DNA from 3 places in the Moritella sp. Urea-trap-13 genome. Region 2 is predicted to be linked to each of the others. Evidence: predicted binding sites of a transcription regulator. Region 2 holds the regulator's gene; each other region holds the start of a gene.
What was found. The regulator MetJ, encoded in region 2, represses methionine synthesis genes. The targets are predictions, from matches to a motif close to TAGACGTCTAGACGTCTA.

Region 1 (10,311 bases), on a different contig from region 2:
CGGTTTATCTCTGCCGACAATGATTCCATATCATAATCAGCCATCGCAATCGTCGTGGCATTGAAAGTATTAGTTTCCAGAATATCAGCGCCAGCGTCGAGGTATTCTTTATGAATATCAGCAATCAGCTGCGGCTTACTTAATACCAATAAGTCATTGTTACCTTTGACGTCACTATGCCAGTTAGCAAAGCGTTCACCACGGTAATCAGCTTCTTCTAATTTATAGTCCTGGATCATCGTCCCCATGCCGCCATCGATAAGCATGATACGTTTTTTTAATTGCTGTTCCAGTTGCTGTTTGTTTTTTATAGTAGCCACAAGATCCCTCGTTTAATTTACTGCAGACTCAATCCTGAGTCTTATTATTTGATACTAATCTATCTATTCGACTTTCCACTCGAATAACTGCTCGAACGGCATTTATAGATCATTTAAGTCATATGGCGTTTGTTGATAAACATAATAATTTAACCAATTGCTATAAAGCAGATTACCATGACTGCGCCAAGTAACAAGAGGGGCATTTTCAGCATTATCATCTTTATAATAATTAGCTGGCACTTCGGCTTCAACGCCGTCAGCAACATCGCGCATATATTCTTGATGCAAGGTATCAGCACTGTACTCTGGGTGACCAGTGACAAATACCTGACGGCAGTCTTTTGAAGCCGCTAAATACACCCCAGTTTCTTCATTCGCCGCGAAAACATTCAGGTCTGTACCAGCGAACATGTCTTTCGAAAAGTTAGCATAGCGCGACATCGGTACTGGGAATTCATCATCAAAACCACGTACTAACGGGTTATGACGGTGGAATGTTTGCTGTGGATAGACACCCGAAAATTTAGTCTCGTGAACTTTTTTATCAATGCCATGCAGTACTTTTAATGCCGCTTGCGCTGCCCAGCATAGGAATAAGGTTGATACCACGTGGGTTTTCGACCAGTGAATGATCTCTTCTATTTGTGGCCAATACGCCACATCTTCATGACCGACTAGGCCTAATGGCGCACCGGTAATAATTAAGCCATCGTAATTATTATGACGAATACGTTCAAAGTCGTGATAAAACTCATCAATGTGTTCTTGTGGAGTATTCTTAGAGGCGCGATAATCAATACGTAATAGCTCTACATTTACTTGCAGTGGCGTATTCGATAATAACCGTAAGATTTGATTTTCAGTCTCAATTTTTTTCGGCATAAGGTTAAGAACAACAACCTGCAGCGGTCTAATTTCTTGCTTGGTTGCACGAGACTCTAGCATCACAAAAATGTTTTCATTACCTAATATTTCTGCAGCCGGTAGCCCGTCTTTAATTCTAATTGGCATTATTCCCATCCTTAAGTAATATATTAGCCATCCAGAAGTCTACCCTATTTATATCACTTTTGTAAGTACTGTCGCAGATTTAAATCACCCTGATCTGTCGTTTAAACGTTGCGTCACCATAAAATCCTGACCTGTAATTCAGTTTCGGTTGACCATAACTTTCTATTCAGTTGACCATAATCATATTTATGTATAGGATCGCGTTCTTGCAAGGAGCGCGACCTATTGTTAATGGATTTATAACTTAACTATTTTCAAACTAAAGGTTTGCAAAAATGCTCACTTATATCTATTTAATTGCCATCACTGCCGAAGCTATGTCGGGTGCATTAATGGCGGGCCGTCGTAATATGGACATCTTCGGTGTGGCAGTTATTGCCTTTGTGACAGCGCTTGGTGGCGGTACCGTGCGCGACCTATTGTTGGGTAATTTTCCAATTGTATGGACCCAACATCCCCACTATGTGTATATCACCATCTGTGCGGGTTTGTTTACCATTTTAATTGCCAAACACATGAATCATTTACGCCGATTATTCTTGGTATTAGATGCGCTTGGCCTAATTGCATTTACCATCATTGGTTGTAATGTGGCGATGAAACTCGGCTATCACCCGACAGTGATTATTATGGCGGGCATGATAACGGGTATTTGTGGCGGGGTATTACGCGACTTACTTTGTAATCGAACACCGGTGGTATTTTGTAAAGAGATCTACGCGGGGATTTCGTTATTGGTTGCCGTACTTTATCTTACTTTAGAAAACTTTGGCGTGGACCACAATATCACCCTTATTGTGGCCTTCAGTGTCGGTGTTACTTTACGTTTGTGTGCTATTTATTGGAAATGGTCATTGCCAACCTTTAGCTATACATCAGAAGAATGGGACTAAATGGAACTAGCGCTGACTAAAAAACGCTAACCAGGCTTGGAGTATAATCTCAAAATCCTCCAAGCCGCATACTGCAACCGTTTCTGCATCATAAAAGTTCATGTCGTCATCCAGCTCTTCACCCGAATCAATTAACTCTGAATTCATACAAGCACAAACATCTTCTTGCGTCATGGTTAATGTCATCTCATCCCCGATTAAGCGATACTCTTGTTTCTTACGGGCTTTTAATAAATCAATTTCAGCTTGAATCAACGCGATAGTGGCTTTATCCGTACCTAAAGTGCCTTGGATCCAACTACCCAGTGCCGTCTGTTCCATTGAGATTATTACACGGTAAGTATCAGTAAGGGTATCTTTTCGAAATTCAAAATCCACGGTTATGCCTGCTCATTAGTTAGGGGGTTCATCATTTATTAATCGCTTATTAATCGCTTATTAATCGCTTATTAATCGCTTATTAATCGCTTATTAATCGGGTAATAGCTTGATCAGTTTTCAAGGGAAGGGATTGTAGCAAAAAATAGCAGAAACAAAAACGGCTCCCTATCGAGGGAGCCGTTTCATACACTTATTTTGTTCTATTCGAGTTAGCTAATTAACGATACAGTCGTCACTGTATCATCTATTAATTAAACCGCCTCTTGAACAATAACTTCGTTGGCTTTCTCAATGTAAGAAGCGATTTGATCGAAGTTTAGGTAACGGTAGGTATCCGCTGCCGTTGCATCAAGCTCAGAAGCCAGTTCCATGTACTCTGCAACTGTTGGAATACGGCCTTTAATCGCCGCTACAGCAGCAACTTCAGCAGAACTCAAGTAAACATTAGCACCAGTACCTAAACGGTTCGGGAAGTTACGTGTTGAAGTAGAAACAACTGTAGTATTGTCACCTACACGTGCTTGGTTACCCATACACAGTGAACAACCTGGCATTTCTGTACGTGCGCCAGCTTTACCGAAGATAGAGTAATAACCTTCATCACTTAATTGTGCGGCATCCATACGCGTTGGTGGTGTTACCCACATACGTGTTGGCAATGTACCGTTGAATTTCTCCAGCAGTTTACCCGCAGCACGGAAGTGACCGATGTTAGTCATGCATGAACCAACGAATACTTCGTCAATTGCCACACCAGCAACATCAGATAATAATTTCACATCATCAGGGTCATTTGGACAAGCTAGGATAGGTTCTTTAACGTCCGCTAAATCAATTTCGATGATCTCTGCGTATTCAGCGTCAGCGTCAGCTTCAAGCAATTGTGGATCTGCGATCCATGCTTTCATTTCAGCAACACGGCGAGCAATCGTTTTCGGATCACCATAACCTTCAGCGATCATCCAGTTTAACATCACGATGTTAGACTCTAGATATTCAATGATTGGCGCTTCGCTTAGCTTGATTGAACAACCAGCGGCAGAACGTTCTGCAGATGCATCTGATAATTCAAATGCTTGCTCAACTTTCAGCTCTGGTAAACCTTCAATTTCGAGTACGCGGCCAGAGAATGCATTAATTTTGCCTTCTTTAGCAACCGTCAACAGACCTTTCTGGATAGCGTAATAAGGGATAGCATTAACAAGATCACGTAGTGTGATACCTGGTTGTAGTTCACCTTTAAAACGTACCAAGATAGATTCAGGCATATCAAGTGGCATAACACCTGTCGCTGCAGCAAATGCAACCAAACCAGAACCCGCAGGGAATGAAATACCTAATGGGAAACGCGTATGTGAATCACCACCAGTACCAACCGTATCTGGTAATAACATACGGTTTAACCATGAATGAATTACACCATCACCTGGACGTAACGAAACACCGGCACGGTTACGAATAAAGTCTGGTAACGTATGGTGCGTTTGTACGTCAATTGGTTTTGGATATGCCGCAGTATGACAGAAAGATTGCATCACTAAGTCTGCAGAGAAACCAAGACAGGCTAAATCTTTAAGCTCATCACGTGTCATCGGACCCGTAGTATCTTGAGAGCCGACAGTTGTCATTTTTGGTTCGCAATACTGATCAGGACGAACGCCCGTTACACCACATGCTTTACCAACCATCTTCTGTGCTAGTGAGTAACCTTTAGTCGACTCTGCAACATCTTTAGGCAGACGGAATTCAGTTGAATCTTCTAGACCGAGTGACGCACGTGCACGCGATGTTAAACCACGACCAATAATCAGTGGAATACGACCACCGGCACGCACTTCATCAAGAATTACATCAGTTTTTATTTTAAATTCTGTGATTGCAGCGCCAGTATCATTGGCTTTAACAACACCTTGGTAAGGGTAGATATCAATAACGTCGCCAGTACTTAGACTACTTACATCAAATTCTAATGGTAATGCACCTGAATCTTCCATGGTGTTGAAGAAGATTGGCGCGATTTTAGAACCGATACAAATACCACCACCACGTTTGTTAGGTACGAATGGGATATCATCACCCATGCACCATAACACAGAGTTAGTAGCTGATTTACGCGAAGAACCCGTACCAACAACATCACCAACGTAAGCAACTTGATGACCTTTTGCTTTTAGCTCTTCAATTGCTTGTAGTGGCGTAGAAGAAACACCTTCACGCTCATTTTTAAGCATTGCAAGTGCGTGCAGCGGGATATCTGGACGAGACCATGCATCAGGTGCCGGTGATAAATCATCGGTATTAGTTTCGCCAGGTACTTTAAATACTGTTACTGTAATTTTTTCGGCGACTTCAGGTTTAGTTAAGAACCATTCCGCATCAGCCCAAGATTGCATAACTTGCTGGGCAAATTTGTTACCTGCTTTGGCTTTTTCTTCAACTGTATAGAAAGCATCAAACATTAATAGTGTATGTGACAAACCTTTTGCAGCAATAGGAGCAAGCGCATCAACATCGAGTAATTCAACTAATGTTTCGATGTTGTAACCACCTTGCATAGTGCCTAATAATTCAGTAGCACGCTCTGCAGATAAGATAGGTGATGTCGCGTCACCTTTAACAATCGCAGTTAAAAAGCCGGCTTTTACATAAGCGGCTTCGTCCACACCCGGTGGTACACGATTAGTTAAAAGATCTAAAATAACTTCTTCTTCGCCAGCGATTGGTGCTTTTACCAATTCAACTAGACCAGCAACTTGTTCAGCATCAAGAGGTTTAGGTACAACCCCATCAGCGGCACGTTCTTCGACATGTTTACGATAAGCTTTTAGCACAACACATTCCTCTTATTTTATGCCACCCACGGTGGACATCCTTGTTATATGTAACCTTAACTTACTAATTTCTTATGTGAGTTCAACGGTTATTTATGTGAACTCAGCAATAATAACGTTAAGGCCTCTTGCAGAGTGTTCACAAATATAACATTTTTAACTTAAAATTAAAATTAAAGCAGCATGTGCATCAGGACTTTTACATAAATACTCAACATTCATCAAAGTTATGATGAAAAAGTCATAACTAATTTATGTGAATGTTTCTAACGTCATATTTAGAAATTATTACCTATAAACAAATACCCTGAAGCATGACCGCCCTCGGCGTAACCATACGACAACATAACTGGGCCAATGCCAGTATCTAAAGCAACAAACACACTGCCCGCTGAAATGGTTGAATCAAAACTTATGTCATCGGTCTCGTTCCACACATTACCTTGCTCGATTGAAGCACCCAAATAAAGTGGTAATGAGAAAGCACCGAAATTGTTATCCAATAAACGATGACGATAGATTAATGCCACCAGTCCTTTGTGATTACCGGTGAGTTCGTTAATACCATAACCCGACAGATTCTGGAAACCACCAATGCCGACTTCGAACGTGGGTGAAATAGGCGGGCCATCATAACTTGCCATCGATGCTTTAAACTCAAACGTAGAGCGCTCGAAAGACACCGCATTACGCCAGTCTAAGCTGAAAAAAACATTGTTTTCGTTATTATTTAAATAATCACCGGTATCAACATAAACATCCGCATCTAGTTTGAAACCTTTGGTTGGAAAAGAGATATTATCGAATGAATCTAAGCGGGTTTTTACATACCAACCTTGGCTATCAAAATCGCTATCAATGGTAGTACCAATAATCTCTGCCGTGCCCGATTGATAATAGCTGCCCACCGCGATCTGCGCCCACTCAAATGGGATAACCCCTAACTCGGCATAAACACCGATTTGATCGGTTTTAACCGGAAAATACTCAAAGGTAGAGTTAATTGGCGCCAGAGCGGGATCATTAACGGAGCCTAAATAGAGCTTACTTTGATAATTTTCTAAGCGTACCCCGGTTTTAAAGAAAAAGTACTGGTTATAATCAATTGGCGAGTAAAATTCAGTACTGATGTTGGAGTCCGAGCCATACACTAACTCTGTACGCCATTCCCCGCCCAATCGATTCAAATCACTCAAGATATATTGTAAACCGATTTGCTGACTATCATCACTGGTGGTTGATTGCTGAATGTTGAATTTAAAATCCACATAACCCGGTCCCCAGCTTTTCTCTACGACATTAACATGTAAGTCATGCTCACCATTTTTTTCGGTGATACTGTAGTCGATTTTTTGAAACAGGTTTAATGCATAAAGCGCATCAATTTTCTGCTCTAATTCTGCCACCGAGATCTTATCGCCATTTTTTATATTTAATTTATTTTCGATCACTCTTGGGCTTAAACGGGTGTCGGTATTAATATTAATGCTATTAATGTCGATAATATCTATTTGTGCCATTTGCTGTTTTTTAACTGCTTTTTGCTGTTGGTATACTGCATAGTCTGCATCTGATAGTGATAATGCGGTTAATTTAGCACTGGCATAACTTGCCGCTTTCTCCCCTCTTACCACAGCATCAGGCATCAAATCAAAATCTGCAGTACCAATGCCATCGATTTCAGGACTCAATAGAATATCGCGTTCGCTTAACTTTAGGATTTGCTCGTTGGCACTAGTACGCGTCATTGAGCTCGATAACTGATCAAAAATAAGGAAAGCACTGGTGATCTCTTCTTGGCTATAAAGTTGTGAGCCAATATCAACCGCGATAATGATATCCGCGCCCATATCTTGCAATACTGATATCGGTAAATTATTCACCATACCGCCATCAACAAGATGCTGACCATCAATTAATACCGGCGTCAGCGCGCCAGGGATAGACATACTCGCCTGCATCACTTTCGATAAATCACCACGCTCTAATACCACTTCCCGCATGGTCTCAACATTGGTGGCAATAGCACGATAAGGGATCGGCAGTAAATCAAAATGACTCACATAGGGTAAACTATTGGTAGATAATCGTAATAACTTCGCCATGCCCTGGCCTTGGACAAAACCAGACGGGAATTCAATACTACTGCCATCGAAACCGATGTCGGTTTGAATTTGAAATAAATCCTGACGCTGCTTTTCACGTATCGACAACTTATCGCGTGGCACGTCATCATTATAACCTTGACTCCAATCATACTCCGCTAATATCAGTTCTATTTCTGCCGTTGAACGCCCCATAGCATACATACCACCAATAAATGAGCCCATGCTGGTACCGGAAACATAATCGACAGGAATATTATGTTTTTCTAAATACTTAATCACCCCTAAATGCGCAGCACCTTTCGCGCCACCGCCACTTAAGGCCAGACCAATTTTAGGGCGTGTTTTTTCACTCACCGGAGCTGTAGTTTGAGTTGAGGTAGAAATACCATCTGCGGCTGTAGCAGTGCTTAAATGAAGGCTAATAAAAGCGAGAAGTAACCCGTTCATCATTGTAAATGAAGAACCAAAAATCCGTTTAATTTGAGACATAGTTTAATGACGATCCTAAAAATTAATCCATCCCATCCACTGGGAACAACACGTTATATTCAATAAAATGTATCTATATACCTAACTATATTAGCAACTTCTGTTTTAAAATGCCTAATACCAATTGCATAAAATAACCGAACAAGCATTTTCTTGGCAAGGATAGGAATAACAGGCATAAAAAAAGCGACCCTAAGGTCGCTTTCCGCTATTACAATAAAAGTTAACGATTAACTCGCTAAATTATTTTCTTTTTACAGCTTTAGCATTAGGAAGATCAGTAATAGAACCTTCATAAATTTCTGCAGCCATACCAACTGATTCGTGTAACGTTGGGTGAGCATGGATTGTTAATGCGATATCTTCTGCATCACAACCCATTTCAATTGCTAGACAAACTTCACCTAGTAATTCACCAGCGTTAGTACCAACCATAGCACCACCGATAATACGGTTAGTGTCTTTGTTGAATAATAACTTAGTCATACCGTTAGATGCGTCAGAAGCGATCGCACGACCTGATGCAGCCCAAGGGAATACAGCAGCTTCGTAATTCACGCCTTGCTCTTTCGCTTCTTTCTCAGTTAGACCTGCCCACGCCATTTCTGGCTCAGTGTAAGCAATTGATGGAATAACTTTAGGATCGAAGAAGTGTTTCTTGCCAGCAATGTTTTCTGCAGCAACGTGACCTTCATGCACACCTTTATGCGCCAACATAGGTTGACCAACGATATCGCCGATTGCATAGATGTGTGGAACGTTCGTGCTCATGGTTTTATCTGTTTCGATAAAGCCACGTTCAGTTACATTAATACCCGCTTTCTCAGCATTTAAGCCAAGACCGTTTGGTACACGACCAACAGCAACAAGCACAGCGTCATAACGTACTGGTTCAGCAGGCGCTTTTTTGCCTTCAAACGTAACATATAGACCGTCTTCTTTTGCTTCAACGCCCGTTACTTTCGTGCTTAACATAACGTTAAATTTGTTTTTAACTGCTTTAGCATAAATTTTAACGATGTCTTTATCCGCTGCAGGTACTAATTGATCTGCAAACTCAACAACGTCAATATCAGAACCTAGTGCCGAGTACACAGTACCCATTTCTAGACCGATAATACCACCACCAAGAACCAATAGTTTACCTGGAACTTCAGTCAATGCTAACGCATCTGTTGAATCCCAAACGCGTGGATCTTCATGTGGAATAAATGGTAGTTTAACTGGGCGTGAACCCGCTGCAATGATTGCATTATCAAAGGTAACAGTTGTAACGTTACCGTCACGGTCTGTTGCTTCGATAGTGTTAGCACCAGTAAATTGCGCTAAACCTTCAACCACTTTAACTTTACGCATCTTAGCCATACCGCCAAGACCACCAGTTAATTGACCAACAACTTTTTCTTTCCATGAACGGATTTTAGTGATGTCAGTTTGTGGTGCGCCGAACACGATACCGTGATCTGCTAATGATTTTGCTTCTTCAATTACTTTAGCTACGTGTAGTAAAGCTTTTGAAGGGATACAACCAACGTTAAGACAAACACCACCTAGGGTGTTGTAACGTTCGATGATTACAGTTTCTAAACCTAGATCTGCCGCACGGAATGCAGCAGAATAACCTGCAGGACCAGCACCTAGTACTACTACCTGAGCTTTAACTTCATTACTCATTATGACCTCGTTGTCATTTAATTATCTGGAATGGCGGTTACCTCACTCAGAGGCACAATTTAAAGCTTCTGAGTAATGATGTTCGAATCCAGATAATTTTACATATATGTTAAATAAATGAGAAGTAAAAAGAGTTAAAACATTGCAAAAATGCGATAACTCTACTCAATTAAATACTAAAACTATTACTTAATTAAAATTAAAGTACTAGTTGACGAAGATCTGAAAGATATCCGTTTAATGCTGTAACAAAACGAGCACCATCAGCGCCATCGATCACACGGTGATCATATGAAAGTGCCATTGGTAACATAAGACGAGGAGCAAAGTCTTTGCCATCCCACTTAGGTTTAATTTCAGAGCGTGATACGCCTAAAATTGCAACTTCTGGTGCATTAACGATTGGTGTAAATTGTGTACCACCGATACCGCCAAGGCTAGAAATTGTGAAACAACCGCCTTGCATGTCAGAAGAAGTCAGTTTACCAGAACGTGCTTTCTTAGAGATAACAGCAAGATCTTGGCAAAGCTCGTAAATACCTTTCTGGTCAACGTTACGGATAACCGGAACAACTAGACCGTTTGGCGTATCAACAGCAAC
Region 2 (10,311 bases):
CGACATAACCAATTTCAGTAAATTTAGTCGCTTCAACTTTGATAAATGGTGCGTTTGCTAGTTTAGCTAAACGACGGGCAATTTCAGTTTTACCAACACCGGTCGGACCGATCATCAAAATATTTTTTGGTGATACTTCTTGGCGTAATTCTTGGTCTAACTGCATGCGGCGCCAGCGGTTACGTAGGGCAATTGCCACAGCACGCTTGGCATTTTGTTGACCGATAATGTGACGGTCTAATTCAGAAACGATTTCTCTTGGCGTCATTGAAGACATAATAAGCGTCCTTTAATTCGGTAAAATTTAGTAATCGATAGTTTCAACTGTTTGGAAACCGTTGGTGAATACACAGATATTACCTGCAATAGTCAGGGATTTTTTAGCGATTTCTTCAGCGTCTAATTCGGTGTTTTCCAGTAGTGCCATTGCTGATGCTTGGGCAAAATTACCACCAGAACCGATTGCGATAAGGTCATTTTCAGGTTGTACTACGTCGCCATTACCGGTGATGATGAACGAGCTATTTTTATCCGCGACAGCCAGTAAGGCTTCTAAATTACGTAACACTTTGTCGGAGCGCCAGTCTTTAGCAAGCTCTACAGCGGCACGCTCTAGGTTACCTTGGTGAGCTTGTAATTTGGCTTCAAAACGTTCGATGAGGGTAAATGCGTCAGCAGTGCCACCGGCAAAACCAGCGATAACTTGGCCATTGTATAAACGGCGTACTTTTCTTGCGTTGCCTTTCATTACCGTGTTGCCAAGAGAAACTTGTCCGTCTCCGGCCATTACGACTTTGCCTTCACGGCGTACAGATACAATAGTAGTCACGATAAACTCCATTCTAATAAATTCGAGCGTAACTGGGTTGAAATTAGCCACACTGCATTATGCTAGGTAAAAAAAACGCCTCATATGATATGAAGCGTTTTCATTACAATATACCAACTAAGGTGGGTATATTTATTTAGTTTTTCAAGGCTTCCACTGCCAAATTTCACAAGTTGTGACACCTGCGCGTTTAATTTGGTGGCGTTCTTTTTCTGCTGTACGTTTACGTTCGTAAGGGCCTAAAACGACGCGATACCAATTGCCTGTGTGGCGGACGTTGGCCGTATAACCTTGGAAGGCTATTGTTGCTTTCATCGCTTCCGCTTGTGATTGCTGACGGAACGAACCACATTGCATTTGATAACGAATACCTGTGTCTTGTTGTACTGGTATATCAACAATGACTTCTTTGTCTTGCAAGTCTTGTGGATATTGCCATTTTTCCTTAGGTTTCTCTGGTAATGGTTTTACCGTTAACTTTTTCGGTTGTACTTTTTTAACTGGTTCTGGCTGTGCTTCTTCTGCGGTGCCACTGATTTGTGCTAAAAAATAGCCCAAGCCGATTGCCAGCAGTAAAAACAGCAAGATCGCCAACACAGGGCGTTGCTTTTTAGCCGGAGGTGCCTTTTTAGCACCCCGCTTTTTTCTTGGCTTCGGGGCGTGCCCCGCGTAATCCTTACGAGCCATAATTTACATACGTTCCAAAGTTTCAATGCCTAGCAAATCTAGACCTTGTTTAAGCGTCTTCGCTGTTAATTGAGCCAGTTTTAGACGGCTTAATCTAACGTCTTCATCTTCAGTGCTTAAGATTGGGCAAGCTTCATAGAAGCTTGAGAATACGCCAGCTAGTTCAAACAGGTATGTACATAATGTATTTGGTGTTGCACGTTTTGCTACTTGATGCACGATCTCGTTAAACTGGATCAGTTTACCTGCTAACTCTTGTTCTTTGTCTTCGTTTAGCTGCACTTTCGCTGTTGCTAGTTTCGCTAGTGTTTCAGCATCTACTTTGTTGAAGATACTGCCAACACGTGTACAAGCGTAAAGTAGGTAAGGGGCTGTATTACCTTCGAAGCTTAGCATTGAATCAAAGTTGAAGATGTAATCACTGCTACGGTTCTTAGATAAATCAGCGTATTTAACCGATGAGATACCGACAACGCGGGCAATGTGTTTTAGCTCATCTTCAGAAAGTGTTGGGTTCTTCGCTTTTACTAATGTGTAAGCACGTTCTTCTGCTTCGACAAGTAGATCAACAAGTTTTACTGTGCCGCCTGAACGGGTTTTGAATGGACGACCATCTTCACCATTCATAGTACCAAAACCAAGGTGTTCCAATGATGTTTCTGGTTTAACAAAACCAGCTTTTTGAACCACAGAAAATACTTGTTGGAAATGCAGTGCTTGGCGTTGATCAACAAAGTACATGATGCGGTTAGCATTTAGTTGTTGTTGACGGAAGCGCATAGCAGCAAGATCTGTTGTTGCGTAAAGGAAACCACCACCGTTTTTCTGAATGATTACCGGTAATGGGTCGCCATCTTTATTTTTGAATTCATCTAAGAATACACATTTAGCGCCGTTTGACTCTGTCAGTAAGCCTTTTGCTTCAAGTTCTATAACAACGTTATGTAGGTCGTTGTTATAGAAGCTCTCGCCACGTACGTCTTCGCGCGTTAGTTTTACGTTTAGACGTTTGTAGATTTCATGACAGTGTGCAAGTGACACGTCATTGAACTCTTGCCATAACTTATTACATTCTTCATCGCCAGATTGCAGCATTACCACCATTTCACGGGCGCGTATTGCAAAGTCTTCTGATTCGTCAAAACGTCCTTTTGCTGCACGGTAGAATACTTCTAGATCAGAAAGTTGCATGCTAATTTCTGTATTTTCAGCACGTTTCTCTTCCATGTACGCCAGTAGCATACCGAACTGAGTGCCCCAATCGCCAACGTGGTTTTGACGAATAACGTTATGGCCAAGCAATTCTAATGTACGCGCTACAGAGTCACCAATGATCGATGAGCGTAAGTGACCTACGTGCATTTCTTTGGCTAGATTTGGCGATGATAAATCAACCACTACATTATCTGGTGTTGTTGCCTTCTGTACAGACAGGTTTTCATCTGCAAGTGCAATATCAATCTGTTGCGCTAACCAGTTTTGGTTTAGAAAAATGTTGATAAAACCTGGGCCTGCGATCTCTGTACGGCTGACTAAGTCTGATTCAGGTAGGTTATCAATGATTAGTTGGGCTAACTCGCGCGGATTCTTTTTCGCTGGTTTGGCCATCATCATTGCTAAATTTGTCGCTAAATCACCATGAGCTTTGTCGCGGGTTCGATCTACTGAGATGCGTGGTTGTGCATCTGCAGGAATGATTTGTTGTTCTTTTAAGATCGTAACGGTTTGCTCGAGTAGCTGTATAATATGCTCTTTCATGGTTTCTCTTAACTAGCAATGATGAATGAAATAGGCTGATCATTTTAGCGCGATTAGGGCTATTTGACTAGTTAATCAAGGAGAAATAGCGATATCCTTACAACATTTCAGTTGGATCCACGTCTAACGACCAGCGGGCTTTACGTGCGGACTTTAACGCTTCTATTTTAGGCATTATCTGGCGTAGTAGCTGAGTGATGTGCTGACGCTGGGGGCCTTGCAATAATAGCTGTAAGCGATACTTGCCTGCGCGCTTCTCCATTGGTGCTGGCATTGGCCCTAAGCAGAGCAGTTGTGGATTGTGATTATGAGCTTGCACCAGTTGCTTTATTTCCACTAAAAAAGCGTTGGCTTCGCTGAATTGATGGGCTTCAGCACGGAATAAAGCCTGAAAGCTATAAGGCGGCAAACTCGCCATCGAACGCGCGTGTAATGCGGTTTGGGCAAAGTGAGAATAACCATTGTTAATCAGGTCTTGAATTAACTCGTGTTCCGGGTGGTGAGTTTGGATCGCAACTTCACCTTGTTTGGCGGCGCGCCCTGCGCGCCCAGATACTTGTACAAACAGTTGTGCGAGTTTTTCGGGCGCACGAAAATCGCTGCTAAACAGGGCGCTATCGACATCAATTAAGCCAACTAGAGTTACGTCGGGAAAATGATGGCCTTTGGCTAACATCTGGGTACCAATCAAAATACGGAATTCGCGCTTGCGCACGGCTTCTAATGATTTTTCTAAACTGCCTTTACGACTGGTACTATCTCGGTCAATACGAATAATCGGATATTGCGGAAAATGTTCAGCGAGCATTGTTTCGAGTTGCTCGGTACCAAAACCAGCTGTGATGATCTCATTGGAGTCACAGCTTGGACAGCGACGTGGCTTCGGAAATTGTTCATCACAATGGTGGCAATGCAATATATTGCGTGACTGATGGTAGGTGTAATAGGTATTACAGCGCTGACATTCGGCCATTGACCCGCAGGTATGACACATGACCGCAGGTGCATAACCACGGCGATTTAGAAATAGCAGGACTTGATTACCTGCCGCTAAGTGGGTCGCCATTAACGCCATAAACTCAGTAGATAGTCCTGAGTCTAAGGATTGATTTTTAATATCAATCAGGTGATGGGTTGGCATCTGGGCGTTACCCGCGCGTTGGGTTAGCTTTAAGTGACGATATTTACCAGTCATGGCGTTATGCAGCGTTTCTAATGCTGGGGTTGCTGAGCCTAATACTACGGCGATATTATTACGATGCGCTCTGACAATCGCCAGATCGCGGGCGTGATAGCGGAAGGTTTCTTGTTGCTTTAGTGAACCATCATGCTCTTCATCAATAATGATCACGCCTAAATCGTGTATAGGAGTGAATATCGCCGATCTTGTACCAATAACGATACCCGCGACACCCGCTTGTGCTTCTAGCCAAGCCTCGCGACGCTCAGCGTCATTTAAACCGGAGTGCAAGGCGACAATTGGCACATTGAAGCGGCGTTTGAAGCGTGAAATGGTTTGTGGCGTAAGACCAATCTCGGGAACGATGACTAAAGCTTGCTTGCCAGTCTTTAATACTTTTTCGATGACATTCAAATAAACTTCAGTTTTACCACTGCCAGTGACACCATCGAGTAGGTAGGTAGCAAAATGGTTGATGTCAATTGCTGCTATGGTGATCGCTTGTTCAGTGTTAAGCGAAGGGCGATTGTCACTGATGACCAGATTCTGGCGCCAATGTTGCGCATCGTTATCTTGGATCTTGATATATTCTTGGCTGATAAGGCCTTTGTCTTGCAGCGCTTTGATGGTGGTTGATTTAATATTGGCTAATTTTAAATGGGATTGGGTTAACCCTGTTTCTGCCAGTAACTTGATGGTCTGTAATTGCGCAGGGGTTAAACGGTTCAATTCCTTTGCCGTTAATTCATGGGCGCTATCGGTTAATTGCCAAAATGTATAACTGTTTAATTTCGCTGATTCTAATTTACGCAGTAATACTGGCAATGCTTGGGCGATCACTTCACCGATTGGATAATGGTAATAATCGGCACACCAATTGAAAAACGCCAACATATCTGCTGATAAAATCGCGCTATCATCGAGTACATTGATAATGGGTTTGAGTTTTGCGAGTGGAAATTCACTGTCGTTTTTAGTTGCTAGGGCAATGCCAATTAATTGCTTATTCATAAAAGGCACACAGATGCGCATACCTGGCTCGATGTAGATATCATCAGAGTAGGTATAATCAAAACTTCTGCTTAAATGGATGGGAACTGCAACGGCGACAACTGGCATGTACTCAACTCTCTTTTACGGACTAAATCTGTATTTCGACAAGCAGTTTACGGCGGTTAACTGGGTAATGTCTTGATATTTTCTATTTAATGTTCGAAATGCAGTTTATTTATGCATCTGCTATTGATATTAGGGGGTAAGATCCTATATTATTCGCAGCCTAAAAATTCTATAACTTTATGTGGTGTCTGGCAGAGTTTCAGATGGCGACATAACCAAAATTGAGGTTTCTATGAAACAAGGTATACACCCAGAGTACGCAGCAATCGAAGCAAAATGTTCATGTGGTAACGTTTTTGCTATGGGTTCTACTCGTGGAAAAAACATCACTCTAGATGTATGTTCAAACTGTCACCCGTTCTACACTGGTAAGCAACGTACTGTTGATACTGGCGGTCGTGTTGATAAGTTCAACAAACGTTTTGGTGCTCTTGCAGCAAAATAATAATTGTATTTATACAATTGTTTGCAGTGAGTCAAAAGGGTACCTACGGGTGCCTTTTTTTATACCTAAAAAATAGTTTGAAACATTTATAAAACTTAAAATTAACCTCAGTAATTTCATTTCTATAAAAATCTTCTTCTAAAATTAGCAACGCCTGTAAAAATAAACACTTCGTACCAGTGCAAAGGTAGAATAAACCACTTAAATTAATGTAGAATCATGCCAACAATATTATTAGCCGGTTTAGCTCAGTATAAAATAAAAGTGAGCTGTGTTAAATTAAAGTTAAATATTTGGCGTTACATTCAATTATTAGTTAATTCCCCAACGTTGTATCTCACACTTTGTTATTCTTGAACTCAGTCTGTGAGTTATGTGCATTCATTTCATTCAGGATATTGCGTATGTCAGACCTTAGACAGCAAGCATTGGATTACCATGCGAACCCAAAACCAGGCAAAATTGCTATTCAACTTACGACATCAGCAGAAACTGCCGATGACCTTTCTCTAGCATATAGTCCTGGTGTTGCAGAGCCAGTGCGTGCAATCGCTGCTAATCCTGACGATGCTTATAAATATACTGCTAAAGGTAATTTAGTGGCGGTTATTACTAACGGTACCGCTATTTTAGGCCTCGGTAATTTAGGTCCACTGGCATCAAAACCGGTAATGGAAGGTAAGGCGCTGTTATTTAAACGTTTTGCTGATATTGACTCGATCGATATTGAAGTGAAACACCGTACAACTGAAGAATTTATTGATACAGTTGCTAATATCGCCGATACATTTGGTGGCATTAACTTAGAAGATATTAAAGCACCAGAATGTTTTGAGATTGAAAAAGCCTTAATTGCCCGTTGTAAAATCCCAGTATTCCATGATGACCAGCACGGTACTGCGATCGTCACGGCAGCGGGTATGATTAATGCGTTAGACATTCAAGGTAAAGATATTACTGAAACTGTGATTGTTTGCATGGGTGCTGGCGCGGCGGCAATCGCTTGCATGGAATTATTAATTTCATGTGGTGCTCAGCGTGAAAAAATCTATATGTTAGACCGCAAAGGTGTGATCCACACACGCCGTGATGATATTAACGAATACAAGCAGCGTTTTGCTAACAATACCGATAAGCGGACATTACAAGATGCGATTAATGGTGCTGACGTATTCGTTGGCGTATCCGGTCCGAATGTATTATCTGCTGACGATGTGAAGTTAATGGCGGATAATCCAATTATCTTTGCCTGTTCAAATCCAGACCCAGAAATCAAACCAGAACTCGCACATGCTGTACGCCAAGATCTGATCATGGCGACGGGCCGTTCTGATTATCCAAACCAAGTGAATAACGTATTGTGCTTCCCATTCATTTTCCGTGGTGCATTAGACGCGCGTGCTAGCGTGATCAATGAAGCAATGAAAGTGGCAGCGGTACATGCTATTCGTGAGATCGCGAAAGAAGCAGTACCACAATCAGTATTAGCGGCATCTGGCGTTACATCGCTAGAATTTGGTAAAGAATACATTATTCCGAAACCAATGGACCCACGTTTATTACCACGAGTAGCACGTGCTGTTGCACTGGCTGCTGTTGCAACGGGCGTATCACGTATTGAATTACCTGAAAATTACATGTTGTAAATTTATTCGATAATTCTATTTGATAGCTCTAACAAACGCCAAGGTCTTTCCTTGGCGTTTGCATTTCTGCGCTTATACTTGTATAAAGAGCCGCTATATTGCCCACATTTAAGGTTCCCATGTCTGAAGAATACGAAATTGAAGTCATCCCTGTTGTTGTTTCTGCAGAACCAATCGAATTATATAAAATTTTAAAAATTGAGAACCTAGTGACATCGGGCAGTGAAGCAAAGAACCATATTGCTAACGGTTTTGTATATGTGAATGGTGAAGTTGAAACACGTAAACGTAAAAAAATTATGTTTGGTGACATTATTGGTTTTGATGGTGAAGCGTATCAAGTTATGTCAGCCGAAGAGCTAGCGTCATACGATGACGCTGATTATGCGGAGACTGATGATGGCGAAGATTTTCCTGAAGATGAATTTGTTGACCCGGCTGCACTCGAGTCAGATTCTGTCGCAGCATACATGGCTGAACATGATCTTACTGAAGACGATTTCATTGCTAATGATGCCGTTACAAGCGCTGATGTTGAAGCCGATATTGCAGAGCAACAGGTTGCAGAAAATATTGTAGAAGACGTTGCTGTTGAAGCTGCCTTTATCGCGCCAGCAGCGACTATTAAACCTGAAATCGCCAAACCTGCAATTGCTAAACCTGTCGTTACTAAGTCAGTAGTTGAAAGCATTGCTGCTGATACTTGGGAACAGCCAGAAAAGAAGAAAAAGAAAAAACCTGAAGTAAAACAAACTAAAACAGCAAAAGCTGCAGAGCCTAAAAAAGTTGAGAAGAAAAGAGGCCGCGCGGCACCTTTTAGTTTTTAGGACTTAACTTTCAGGGCTTAATTATTAGATTCTAGCTAACGGACTGCATTGAGATGACGAATGCAGACTGTTGAGATCAAAAAAGGCACTCCTTTCATAAAGGGGTGCCTTTTTTATAACTGCTTAGCTATTATTATCGACTAATCATCTTGTTCTAAATAATCATCAATATTAATACCCAGTGCTAACATTTGTGCTTTCGCTTCTGCAGGTATGTTATCTGGCTTGTCTTTGGTTAAATCTTCATCTGCCGGTAATGGTTGGCCAGTGTAAGCATGTAAAAATGCTTCACATAATAACTCGCTGTTAGTCGCATGACGTTGATTGTTAATCTGACGGCGAGTTCTTTCATCTGTCAGTACTTTCAATACTTTCAAAGGAATTGAAACAGTAATCTTCTTTACCTGTTCACTCTTTTTCCCATGTTCTGCATAGGGACTAATATACTCGCCGTTCCACTTCGTCATTTTCGACCTTTGGGTAAATTATTATTTAATGAATAAGTAATAAGTCTACCTTTGAATTTGATTATTGGCAATCAGTATGTAAAGAGCTCTAGACGTCTATTGACCTATTGTGACTTAATGGTGTATGTTTTGAGGTACTGACAATACATTAATTCAATATTAAGTTCGGGAGAACGCATGGACGCAGTGAAGCGCAGTATTCATAAATTTGGTGGTAGTAGCTTAGCAGATGCTACTTGTTATCGTCGTGTATCAGCGATTATTAGTAAGCACACTCAAGCTCGAGATCTGATTGTTGTTTCTGCGGCAGGTAAAACCACCAACCAATTGTTAGAGTTATTACAATTAGCGGAAGATGGTGATCAAGCTGCGCCTGAGCGTCTTATTGCCACCTGTGAATATCAAGCCAAACTCATTGCTGAATTACTCGCAGATGAATTATGTACGCAACTCACCGCTGCACTGCAAGATGATATTCATACCATTGGCCATTTATTAGAAACCAACCTTGATGTTTACGCTAAAAACCAAATTCTTGCCCATGGCGAAGTGTGGTCTGCACGACTGCTCGCGGCATTGTTGAGTCAAAACCAATTGCCCGCAGATAATTTAGATTCACGGTTGTTTTTAACCACGGCATTAGCTGCGCAGCCTGTGGTCGATGAAACCGTGTCTCGCCAAAAATTAGCCGCATGTTTAACGACCTTAAACAATCGCGTCGTGGTTACTGGTTTTATTGCTGGAGATGCCCAGCAGCGCACCGTAACATTGGGGCGTAATGGTTCAGATTATTCAGCGACCTTATTAGGCGCATTAGTTGATGCAGACCAAACGACTATCTGGAGTGATGTGGCTGGGGTATTTAGCGCTGACCCACGTCGTGTCAAAGATGCCGAATTACAAACTAAATTGTCACTCGATGAGGCGGCAGAACTCGCGCGTTTAGGTTCACCGGTATTACATGCACGCACATTACAACCCGTTGTTGGCAGTAAACAGCATGTACAACTGCGTTGTAGTTATACCCCCAGTGAAGGGTCAACCCAGATCCATCGTCGTTTACCCAAAGGTAAGGGCGCTAAAATCGTCACTTCGGTTGATGATCTGCACTTGCTCGATATTGAATTCGGGCATCAGGCTGACTACCAACAACAATATGAGCAGTTAATTACCTTGCTAGCAAAACAGCAACTGTCGCCGATTTGTATTAAACGCCGTCCTACCGAACATGTAGTTAGATTAGGTTATACCGCTGAAATCGTGGCGTTTGCACTGGCAGCATTACAAGTATATCAGCAGCAACAACCGCAAGTCATGGCCATTAATCCGCTCAGTGGTTTTTGCATGGTAGCC
Region 3 (10,311 bases), on a different contig from region 2:
CCAAAAAGCTGGGTTACTAAAACCCAATTTATCCGCTGTAGACTTATTCTCATTTACTGCGCTATCACTTGATGAGCTTGAGGTATTACTACCATCACTGTTTAAGCTCGCCGCTTTCGCGCTTTTGGTTAAATCTGACATGCTCTGACTCCAGAGGTATGCTTTGCAACTGCAAAGGTGTGTTTACGCCAGCCCTGTCGATTAAGGGTGGGCTGACGTTCTATGTGTCGTAACGACTTACGAAATAGGCTCTAATCCTTGCTTTAAAAAGTTAAACCAATTCTCGCCTAATACTTGCCCCGCTTCAGATTCTGAAAATCCGTAGCGCATTAATCCGTTATATATATTCTCCATGCCTGCGCTGCCGCAGAACCAAGGCAATGAATCAGGCCATCCTGAATTACTTGCCGAACCTTCACCATAATCCATGGCTTTAGACCAACGTCCATTACGCATCCATTCCAATACCGCTTGCGGTTGGTTTAGACACAGATCACTACCAATACCAAGATGATCAATGCCCACCATGTCGGCCGTTTTCGCGACCATCTGGCAAAAATCATCCAAAGTGCACTGGCTACCATTGGGTAGGTGAAATGGGTACAAACTAAATCCCAATAACCCGCCACGCGCTGCTAACGATTTGATCACCGTATCCGACTTGTTACGCAGTGCTTCAAACGCAAACGTCGGATTGGCATGACTGATACAAATTGGACGTGACGAAAGGTCAATCGCTTCAAGTGTAGATCGCTCTGCACTGTGTGACATATCGATGATCATGCCAACGCGGTTCATCTCTGCAATCGCTTGCTTACCAAAACGGGTAATACCATTATCATTTTTCTCATAACACCCAGTCGCCAGTAAGCTTTGGTTGTTATAAGTCAATTGCATAATAAGCAGACCTTGTTGACGCATTACTTCAATCAAACCGATTTCATCATCAATCGATGAACAGTTTTGCGCGCCAAAGAAAATGCCCACTTTGCCTAACGCCTTGGCTTTCTCGATATCAGCAACAGAGTGGATAGGCATAATCAAGTCGGCATTTTGTTCAAACCTTAAATTCCATTCAGCAAAACGGCTTAACGTTTCACGCGCAGTCTCGTGATAGACAATCGTCGCGTGAACAGCTGTAATGCCACTGTTTTTTAATGTCTGGAAGTATTCTCGATCCCAATTGCAATACTGCAACCCGTCAATCACAATCCTTTGGCTATACATACCGACTCCTTCATTATTCATCTGAATTTTATTAACTTGGCTATGCTTTCGATACCGCTTTCAACCGAACTTAATAAGCACGTTGATAAGCAGTCTTCACCACGGTATAGAATTCTTTTGCATATTGGCCTTGCTCACGCGGACCAAAGCTTGACTCTTTACGGCCACCAAACGGCACATGGTAATCCGTACCAGCAGTCGGTAAGTTAACCATCACACAACCGGTTTGTGCTTGCTGTTTAAACAGCGTACTCGTACGTAGACTTTGGGTGATAATGCCGCTGGTTAAACCAAAGCGGGTATCGTTTGTTGTCGCAATCGCTTCTTCTAAATCAGCAACACGGATCACACTCGCCATCGGCGCAAATACTTCTTCTTGATTCACCGACCAATCATTTTTAGTATTAATAAACAGTGTAGGCGACATGTAGAAACCTTCATGTTCCATGCTTAAACGTTCACCACCAAAGGCCAGTTCGCCGCCACTTTGACGTGCTGTATCAATCCAAGCGAGGTTAGCGTCTAATTGCTTGCCATCAACAACAGGGCCCATAAACACGCCGTCTTCAAGTGCATGACCCACTTTCAGTTGACTCATGCGCTTAATTAACGCTTCTACGTACGCATCGTGAATACCATCCATCACCACAAGACGAGAAGACGCTGTACATTTTTGACCTGCGCCCGAGAATGAACCGGCAATAGTCGCTTCAACAGCAATATTAATGTCGGCATCATCAGCAACAATCAAGGCGTTTTTACTGCCCATTTCTAACTGGCAACGCACAAAGTTTGGCGCTGTTGCAGCAGCAATTTTACGACCTGTATCAACAGAACCGGTGAAGCTCACGCCGTTTACTTCCGTTGAATTAATTAATACATTACCGACTTCAGAACCGCTACCCAGTACCAGGTTAAACGTACCTGCTGGTAAACCTTGGCGATGAATGATTTCTGTTAATGCCACTGCACTGGCTGGCGTTAGGTTGGCCGGTTTCCAGATAACACTGTTACCAAAGGCTAATGCTGGGGCGATCTTCCACGCCGCAGTTGCCGTTGGGAAGTTCCACGGGGAAATAATAGCAACAACACCCACAGCTTCACGCGTTACTTCAACCGTCACACCAGGTCTAACTGACGCGGCGCTATCACCGATTTGGCGTAATACCTCAGCTGCAAAGTACTGGAAGAATTGGCCAGCACGATAAATCTCACCACGGCCTTCTAGGAATGGTTTACCTTCTTCACTTGATAGTAAGCGACCCAGTTCATCACAACGTGCAATCAGCTCATCACCGATACCTTGTAGTACCGCTTGTTTTTGTTCTAGTGGGGTCTTTTCCCATGTTGGTTGAGCATGTTTTGCCGCCGAAATAGCCTGATGTACTTGCGCCGTACTTGCTTGTGCAAAATTACCCAGGTTTTGGCTGATATCTGACGGGTTAATGTTAGCGACAGTGCTAACACCAGCTTGCCATTCGCCGCCAATATAAAGTGAGCTTTCTGCTTGAATGCGTTGAGTTTGAGTTGTCATGTGACTTTCCTTGTTTCGGCGATACATTAAGTAATTTAGATTACATTCGTGAGTATAGTTGATCTTTTATTTTGCTTTAATTTTGCTTTAATACTGCGTTCACGATTCACTGACCGCAGCATAAACGACGAACTCGACCAGCATCTCTTCACGTGCCAGTCCCGCAACGACCATGGCAGCGCGATTGGGATAAGGTGCATCAAAATATTCGGCATATACTTTATTCACCGTTGCTAGATATTCACGGTCAGTGACATAGATTAAGACTTGCAGTACTGAACTAAGCGACTCGCCTGCACATTCTAATGTGTGGACCAGGTTATCAAAGGTTTGGCGAGTTTGTGCTTCAATGCCACCCGCAACAACTGCCCCAGTTTGATCAATCGGGATCTGCGCAGTATATAAAGTGCCATTATTTACAATCGCCCATTCGAGTGGCGCTTTAGACGCAAATAATTCAGTTTTTACCGGGTAGCTTTGAGTTGTCATGTTTATATCCATTTGTAGCTGCTTTGTTTCAATGTTGTGAATATTGCCATTTGACTCTTGATAAATCTAACGGTAAATTCTGTACGATTGATAAGAAAAACTTATCACCCCATAAAAGCGTGATCACGACATACTTTTTATCAAGACAGGCTTTATCACAACATACTTCATAGGCTATTAAAGATGGATATTAAAATACAACAATTGCGACATTTCGTTTTAGTGGTCGAAGAAGGTGGGTTCCGCGCAGCATCAAGCAGAGCGAATCGCTCTCAAGCGGCATTATCAACCTCTATCAAAGAGCTTGAACGTACCTTAGAGCAACCGCTATTTGAATCGGGCAACAAGTCAACGCTCACGCCCTTTGGTCAAATATGCTTACCCAAAGTCACCCAATTTCTGCATATTTATAAAACATTAGATAATGACTTACGGGCAGCAGCAGCAGGCCAACAAGGTCGCGTGCGTATTGCTAGTGTGCCCTCGGTAGCGGCGAAGCTCATTCCTAACGTACTGGGACGGTTTTGTAAGGACTACCCCAATGTCGAGGTCAGTTTAATTGATGATAACGCGGCTGGCGTCGAAGCCAGATTATTGTCAGGCGAAGTAGATTTAGCGTTGGGGAATTGTGCCAATTTAGACGCTGCAGCAGTTGATTTTACACCACTGATTTCAGACCCAATTGGGGTGGTATGCTTAAAGGATAATCCCATTGCACGTAATATTAACGGTATTGAATGGCGGGCATTATTGGATCAGCCATTTATTCATAACGGCACCTGTACACTGCTAGAACCAACCGCAGCAAGGGTGCTTATTGATAAAGCGCTTTACTCGGTAGAGAATATCACCTCTTTATTCTCTGTATTAAAACTGGGAATTGGCATAACCACACTGCCTAAATTGGCCTTTCCCAATAATGAAACAGACCTAGTGTGGTTACCCCTTATCGACCCACTGCTAGAACGAAAGATGGGCATCTTTCGACTTGCAGAACATACTATCTCTCCTCAAGCACAAGCGTTTTATGAACTGTGTATTAAACATCTCATCTGCTCGGATGAGTTAAGTCGCTGATAAATGCATCGAGCTTTTACTCTAGGCATTATCTAGCTCATGTTATAAATAATCTCTAGTCACTACTCAACGATTAGAATGTTGCCATCGACTGCAACGATCTTAACCCGTAGACCAACGTCAAGGAGTTCAACCGTTGCGGTTTCACTTAACCGCGCATTCCAATTAATACCGGAATGACGAACCTTACCGCCGTTCATCGTGACAACTTCGCTCACCGGTACGGTTTGTCCTATCATGTCGCTACTGGTATCTTGTACCAACCGATTGCCCTGAAATCGCTTAAGCGGTTGCCATAATAATAGAGCTACCACGCCAGACAATAGGCCTACCGATAATACTTCAAACTCCCAGCCTTGGACTATGCCAGTACTAACCAATACCCCAGTGATCAGACAACTAAGACCAAAAAACAGTAATGGCCCGCTTAACCCCGTCACACTCAACTCAACAATCAATGCTATCGCACCAATAATATAAAGTAATTGATCGTGATGGTTCTGTAAGTAGTTAATTAATGTATCCATTTAGTAAACTCCATTGATAGAAGACAAACTCACTATTCAGATAACTTCAGTGCGCTTGAAACGGCAATCGCTTGAGCAACCGTATTACCAATATTATCGCCCGTTTTACCATCGGTTAAAATCACAGAACCTTCAGATGCAATGGCTTTATGCGCAGCAATGGTATCTTGTGCTAATGTCAAACGCACCGCTTGCTGACCTTCAGCAGTGATAGCTGCAGCACCAATTACATTTAGCGCATTAGAATCCGCGTCGGCCACTAATCGAATCGCTTCGGCTTTACCCGTCGCTTCTAATATTTGTGATTCTTTACTTGCTTCAGCCGCCAGTACTTGCTCTGCTTTAGCCGCTTCTGCATCTAATACACGGGCTTGTTTCAAACCTTCAGCTTGCGTGATCGCAGCAGTCTTAACACCTTCAGCCGTGAGGATCACAGAACGTTTTTCACGTTCTGCCGCCATTTGTTTTTCCATGTCTTCTTTAATTGAAATAGGCGGTGTAATGTCTTTAATCTCGTAACGTGTTACCTGCACACCCCAAGGTTGAGTCGCTTCTGTCATCGACGCTAAGATAGATGCGTTAATGTTATCTCTGTTTTGGAAACACTGATCGAGTTCCATCGAACCAATAGCATTACGCATTGTTGTTGTCGCCAGCTGTACTACCGCTAATTTATAGTCGGTAATATTATTAGTCGCAGCCGCCGCATCAGTCACTTTCATGAATAAAATACCATCAAGTTCCAACGTAATATTATCTTTGGTGATAGCCAGTTGTGACGAAATATCTAACGACTGTTCTTTTAAGTTACGATCTGCAGCAACGCGCTGTACAAAAGGCACAATAAAGTTAAGCCCAGCTTGCAATGTGCCGCTGTAACGTCCGAAGGTATAGATGACGTAACCTCGGTTTTGCGGAATGAATAATATGCTTCTTTGAATAGTAAAGATGACGACAATAGCAATCCAAAGCCACGGGGTTAAGAGTATATCAATTGCAGTATTCATAAATGCGCTTCCTTAATGATTAAAATAAAAAATACTTTTTAAGTAATGGCTTACATCGAATTTAAATAAAAAATATATAACTGATCATAGAATAAATGATTACTGACGAGGAGACAGTGTTTATATTAAATTATCGTTGTGGTTTCAATATTTACCTCAAAAGTGTGACTTGAAACCATCGTATGTTTTATGTATTAGCCGTAACTGCTCCGACCTTTAGGCGTATACGCTCATTTTATTCGTTATGCGATAGTTTAATATTGAGTAGTCTGAGGCTGAACAGTAGTATAGGGACTCTATTTTTCGCACATCACTGTTTAGGAAGTATCATGTCATTTGTACGAGGCTGCTTAGCGTTTGTATTGTGGTTTATAAATTTATTGTTTTGGGTCATCCCAATCATTGTTTTAAGCCCTATTAAATTACTGCCAATTAAAAAACTACAATCAATTTGCTCTGCATTGTTAGTTTTCTGTGCCAGTAGTTGGATCCGCGTTAACGTAATAATCGAACGCCTTATACACCCAGTTAATATTCATCTTCACAGTGCTGATATCGAACTGTCTGAAAAAGAATGGTACATGGTACTTGCTAACCATCAATCTTGGGTTGATATCTTGATCTTACAACGGGTATTAAATAAAAAGATCCCCTTCTTAAAATTCTTCTTAAAGAAAGAGCTTATCTTTGTGCCTTTTTTAGGCATGGCTTGGTGGGCGTTAGATTTCCCATTCATGCGTCGTTATACCAGCGCACAATTAAAGAAAAACCCCAAATTACGCGGTAAAGATATCGAAGTAACCCGTAAAGCCTGTGCTAAATTCAAATCAAGCCCAGTTAGTGTGATGAATTTTGTTGAAGGCACGCGCTTAACCGCCGCGAAACATGGCAAACAAAGCTCGCCGTTCAAACATCTGTTAAAACCAAAAGCGGGAGGACTCGCGTTTGCACTTTCTGCATTAGGCGAGCATATTCACAAAATCGTTGATGTTTCGATTTATTACTCAGGCCAGACGCCAAGCTTTTGGCAATATCTGTGTGGTGAAGTAAAAGATGTTCACGTACATATCCGCGTGGCTGATATTGATGTCAAAATGCGTGGTGATTATCAAAAAGACCGTGCATTCAAAATTGGTTTTCAGCAGCACTTAACGCAAATGTGGACAGAAAAAGATGCCATTCTAGAATCAATGGCACAGAGTGACAGCACAATCACCAATAAAAGTGCTCCTGTAGTAAACAGTACCAGTAGTTAATTTTGCTCACTACAGTTTAAAAAATTCGTAGAGAACACTGATTTGTAAAAGATATAAAAGCCGCCTCATTTATTTATATATAATAAAAGAGGCGGCTTTTTTATATCCTCTATTAATCTAAACCCCGCTGTGAACTTTATGAACAAAACGACCACAACGTCGTTAATTGCCATTATTTACAGTTTCCATCCCGTCACAACAACACCGCCAACATTAACGTAACATCACTCCCCATTGGTGTTAACCATTAATACCAAACATTAGCTATTTAACTAATAACAATAAACACAAGGAATGGATACCATGCTAAAGCAATTTAGGAAGCGTGTAGCCTCATCACTTATCGTGGCAAGTATTGCAACACTCTCATCAGCAGCTTGGGCTGCTGATTTAGAGAAAATTCACTTTATTGTACCTGGCGGTGCTGGCGGTGGTTGGGACATGACAGCCCGAGGCACTGGCGATGTATTAATGAAGGCTGACTTAGTGAACAAAGTCTCTTATCAAAATCTTTCTGGTGGCGGTGGCGGTAAAGCGATTGCTCACATGATTGAGACTGCGGCTCGTCAGCAAGACACTTTAATGGTTAACTCGACACCGATTGTGATCCGTTCTTTGACTGGTATTTTCCCACAGTCGTTCCGTGACCTAACGCCCGTTGCAACAACGATTGCCGATTATGGCGCAATTGTTGTTGCAGCAGATTCTAAATTTGAAAACTGGTCACAAGTTGTTGCCGCATTTAAAGAAAACCCACGAAAAGTAAAAATTGCCGGCGGTTCTGCGCGCGGTAGCATGGATCATCTGATTGCAGCAGCGGCATTTAAAGGCGAAGGTTTTGATGCCCGTAAAGTGCGCTACATCGCTTATGACGCTGGCGGTAAAGCAATGGCAGCAGTATTGTCAGGTGAAACACCACTACTTTCAACCGGTCTAGGTGAAGTACTGGAAATGTCTAAAAGTGGTCAAGTACGTATTCTTGCTATCACAGCACCAGAACGTCTAGCTGCAGCGCCAAATGTACCAACGCTTACCGAGATGGGTAACGACACCGTATTTGCTAACTGGCGTGGATTCTTTGCTTCACCGGGTATCAGTGATGCGAAAGTTGCAGAGTGGAACAAAGTATTAAGTGAAATGTATAAGACTGACCAGTGGGCTACAGTACGTGACCGTAATGGTTGGATTGATAACTACAAAGCAGATAAAGACTTTTATGCATTCTTAGAACAACAAGAACTGCAAATGGGTGCCTTGATGCGTGAGTTAGGTTTCTTAAAATAAACTAATTCATCCCCATGATACAGCCACAGTAATCACATTCACTGTGGCTTTCTTTTAAATCGGAGCATCCATGCAATCAACACCTTTACCACGCTTAAACCGAGACCGAGTCAGTGGATTAATATTCCTCCTGGTCTGCTTAATCTACGGATACCAAGCTACCCAAATTCAGCTTTTCCCTGGTGACGAATACGAGGCCTTTACGGCACGTACTTTACCTTATTTACTTACCGCCGGTGGCATCATCATGTCACTGCTGCTTATCGTCATGTCACCCGTGACAGCTTCGAGTACTAATGCTTGCGCACAACAAGCTGCTGATGAAAGCAGTTTAGATTGGCGTCTACTCGGCGCATTCGTTGCCTTAATGACCGCGTATGGGATCGGCTTAACTTGGCTCGGATTCGTCTTGGCAACCAGCTTATTCTTATTAGTCGGTTTTTGGCTACTTGGCGAACGCCGCAAAGCGGTATTGTTTGGTGCATCTTTCCCTTTTGTAACTGTGTTTTGGTTACTACTGACCAAAGTTCTGGATATTTATCTTGAACCTGGTTACCTCTTTTTAAGCTTGTAGGACGATAATTATGTTAGATGGAATTTTAGCAGGCTTATCCACAGCAATCATGCCAACCAACTTAATGATGGTTATGGTCGGTTGTTTTGTTGGTACATTTATTGGTATGCTACCCGGTCTTGGGCCGATTTCCGCGATTGCGTTAATGATCCCCATTACTTATGGTTTAGACCCTTCTTCGGGCATGATCTTAATGGCTGGCGTTTACTATGGTGCCATTTTTGGTGGTTCAACATCATCGATTCTCATCAATGCGCCCGGTTGTTCGTCCACCGTGGTCACCGCATTTGATGGTTACCCCTTGGCTAAAAAAGGCCAAGCCGGTAAAGCATTAGCACTTGCCGCCTATGCATCATTTACTGGCGGTACTCTGTCTGCAATCATGCTATTAATCGCCGCACCCGCGTTAGCCAAAGTATCATTAAGTTTTCAATCATCGGATTATTTTTCCTTAATGCTAGTTGGTCTATCTGCCGTTGCTGCATTTGCGGGTAAAGGTCAGGTATTAAAAGCCTGGATGATGACGATTTTTGGTTTAATGCTATCAACAGTCGGTATTGATAAAGGCATTGGCGTTGAACGTTTCACCTTTGGCTTAACTGATTTGATGGATGGTTTTAGTTTCTTATTATTAGCGATGGCTACTTTTGCCCTCGGGGAAATATTATTCAGTATTTTAAAACCTGAACCAGATACATCAGCAGAAGAAAACAGTGCCCTATCTGAAATAGGTAGCATGAAGGTAACTAAAGAAGAATTCAAAGAAGTCGCCCCCGTGGCAATTCGTTCTTCTATTCTGGGTTTCTTTGTCGGGGTATTACCGGGTGCAGGCGCAACGATTGCGGCATTCCTAAGTTATGGCTTAGAGCGTAACCTTGCCCCTAAAGATAAACGTGATGAATTTGGTAAAGGTAGTATTCGTGGTCTAGTAGCGCCGGAAGCCGCGAACAATGCCGCATCAAGTGGTTCATTTGTACCACTATTAACCTTAGGTATTCCAGGTTCTGGTACCACAGCGATTATGCTGGGTGCAATGATCTCTTACGGCATCCAACCTGGCCCACGCTTGTTTGTCGATAACCCAGAGATTTTCTGGTCAGTGATCATCTCAATGTACTTCGGTAACCTAGTATTGATGGTGTTGAATCTACCGCTGATCCCGTATATTGCGAAACTATTAGCCGTGCCAAGAACAGTGTTACTGCCGATGATTATTTTCTTCTCAATCACTGGCGTGTATCTGGTTTCGTTTAATACTGTTGATGTGTTTATCATGATCTTAGTGGCGGTGATAGCGATATTCCTCAGGCTCGCGACCTTCCCCTTAGCACCGTTA

Region 1: a site for MetJ is predicted at 1,359-1,376, ahead of metA (homoserine O-succinyltransferase). Genes of this name have one in related genera too.
Region 3: a site for MetJ is predicted at 6,071-6,088, ahead of CXF93_RS05660 (slipin family protein). Genes of this name have one in related genera too.

Annotation. Positions count from the first base shown of each region.
Region 1 covers NZ_PJCA01000039.1:222,901-233,211, forward strand. Annotated here, with positions in the region: gene metH (methionine synthase) at 1-320, opposite strand, end outside; gene metA (homoserine O-succinyltransferase) at 423-1,334, opposite strand; gene CXF93_RS19925 (trimeric intracellular cation channel family protein) at 1,610-2,227, shown strand; gene CXF93_RS19930 (YacL family protein) at 2,234-2,605, opposite strand; gene acnB (bifunctional aconitate hydratase 2/2-methylisocitrate dehydratase) at 2,860-5,439, opposite strand; gene CXF93_RS19940 (patatin-like phospholipase family protein) at 5,718-8,036, opposite strand; gene lpdA (dihydrolipoyl dehydrogenase) at 8,280-9,710, opposite strand; gene aceF (pyruvate dehydrogenase complex dihydrolipoyllysine-residue acetyltransferase) at 9,910-10,311, opposite strand, start outside.
Region 2 covers NZ_PJCA01000002.1:8,354-18,664, forward strand. Annotated here, with positions in the region: gene hslU (ATP-dependent protease ATPase subunit HslU) at 1-277, opposite strand, end outside; gene hslV (ATP-dependent protease subunit HslV) at 305-829, opposite strand; gene CXF93_RS02285 (SPOR domain-containing protein) at 974-1,516, opposite strand; gene argS (arginine--tRNA ligase) at 1,520-3,274, opposite strand; gene priA (primosomal protein N') at 3,372-5,573, opposite strand; gene rpmE (50S ribosomal protein L31) at 5,806-6,018, shown strand; gene CXF93_RS02305 (malic enzyme-like NAD(P)-binding protein) at 6,423-7,664, shown strand; gene CXF93_RS02310 (RNA-binding S4 domain-containing protein) at 7,784-8,491, shown strand; gene metJ (met regulon transcriptional regulator MetJ) at 8,632-8,958, opposite strand; gene metL (bifunctional aspartate kinase/homoserine dehydrogenase II) at 9,136-10,311, shown strand, end outside.
Region 3 covers NZ_PJCA01000027.1:625,386-635,696, reverse strand. Annotated here, with positions in the region: gene CXF93_RS05690 (BCCT family transporter) at 1-141, opposite strand, end outside; gene CXF93_RS05685 (membrane dipeptidase) at 238-1,227, opposite strand; gene CXF93_RS05680 (aldehyde dehydrogenase family protein) at 1,298-2,761, opposite strand; gene CXF93_RS05675 (RidA family protein) at 2,861-3,250, opposite strand; gene CXF93_RS05670 (LysR family transcriptional regulator) at 3,434-4,327, shown strand; gene CXF93_RS05665 (NfeD family protein) at 4,390-4,854, opposite strand; gene CXF93_RS05660 (slipin family protein) at 4,887-5,861, opposite strand; gene CXF93_RS05655 (acyltransferase) at 6,191-7,117, shown strand; gene CXF93_RS05650 (tripartite tricarboxylate transporter substrate binding protein) at 7,421-8,401, shown strand; gene CXF93_RS05645 (tripartite tricarboxylate transporter TctB family protein) at 8,472-8,975, shown strand; gene CXF93_RS05640 (tripartite tricarboxylate transporter permease) at 8,986-10,311, shown strand, end outside.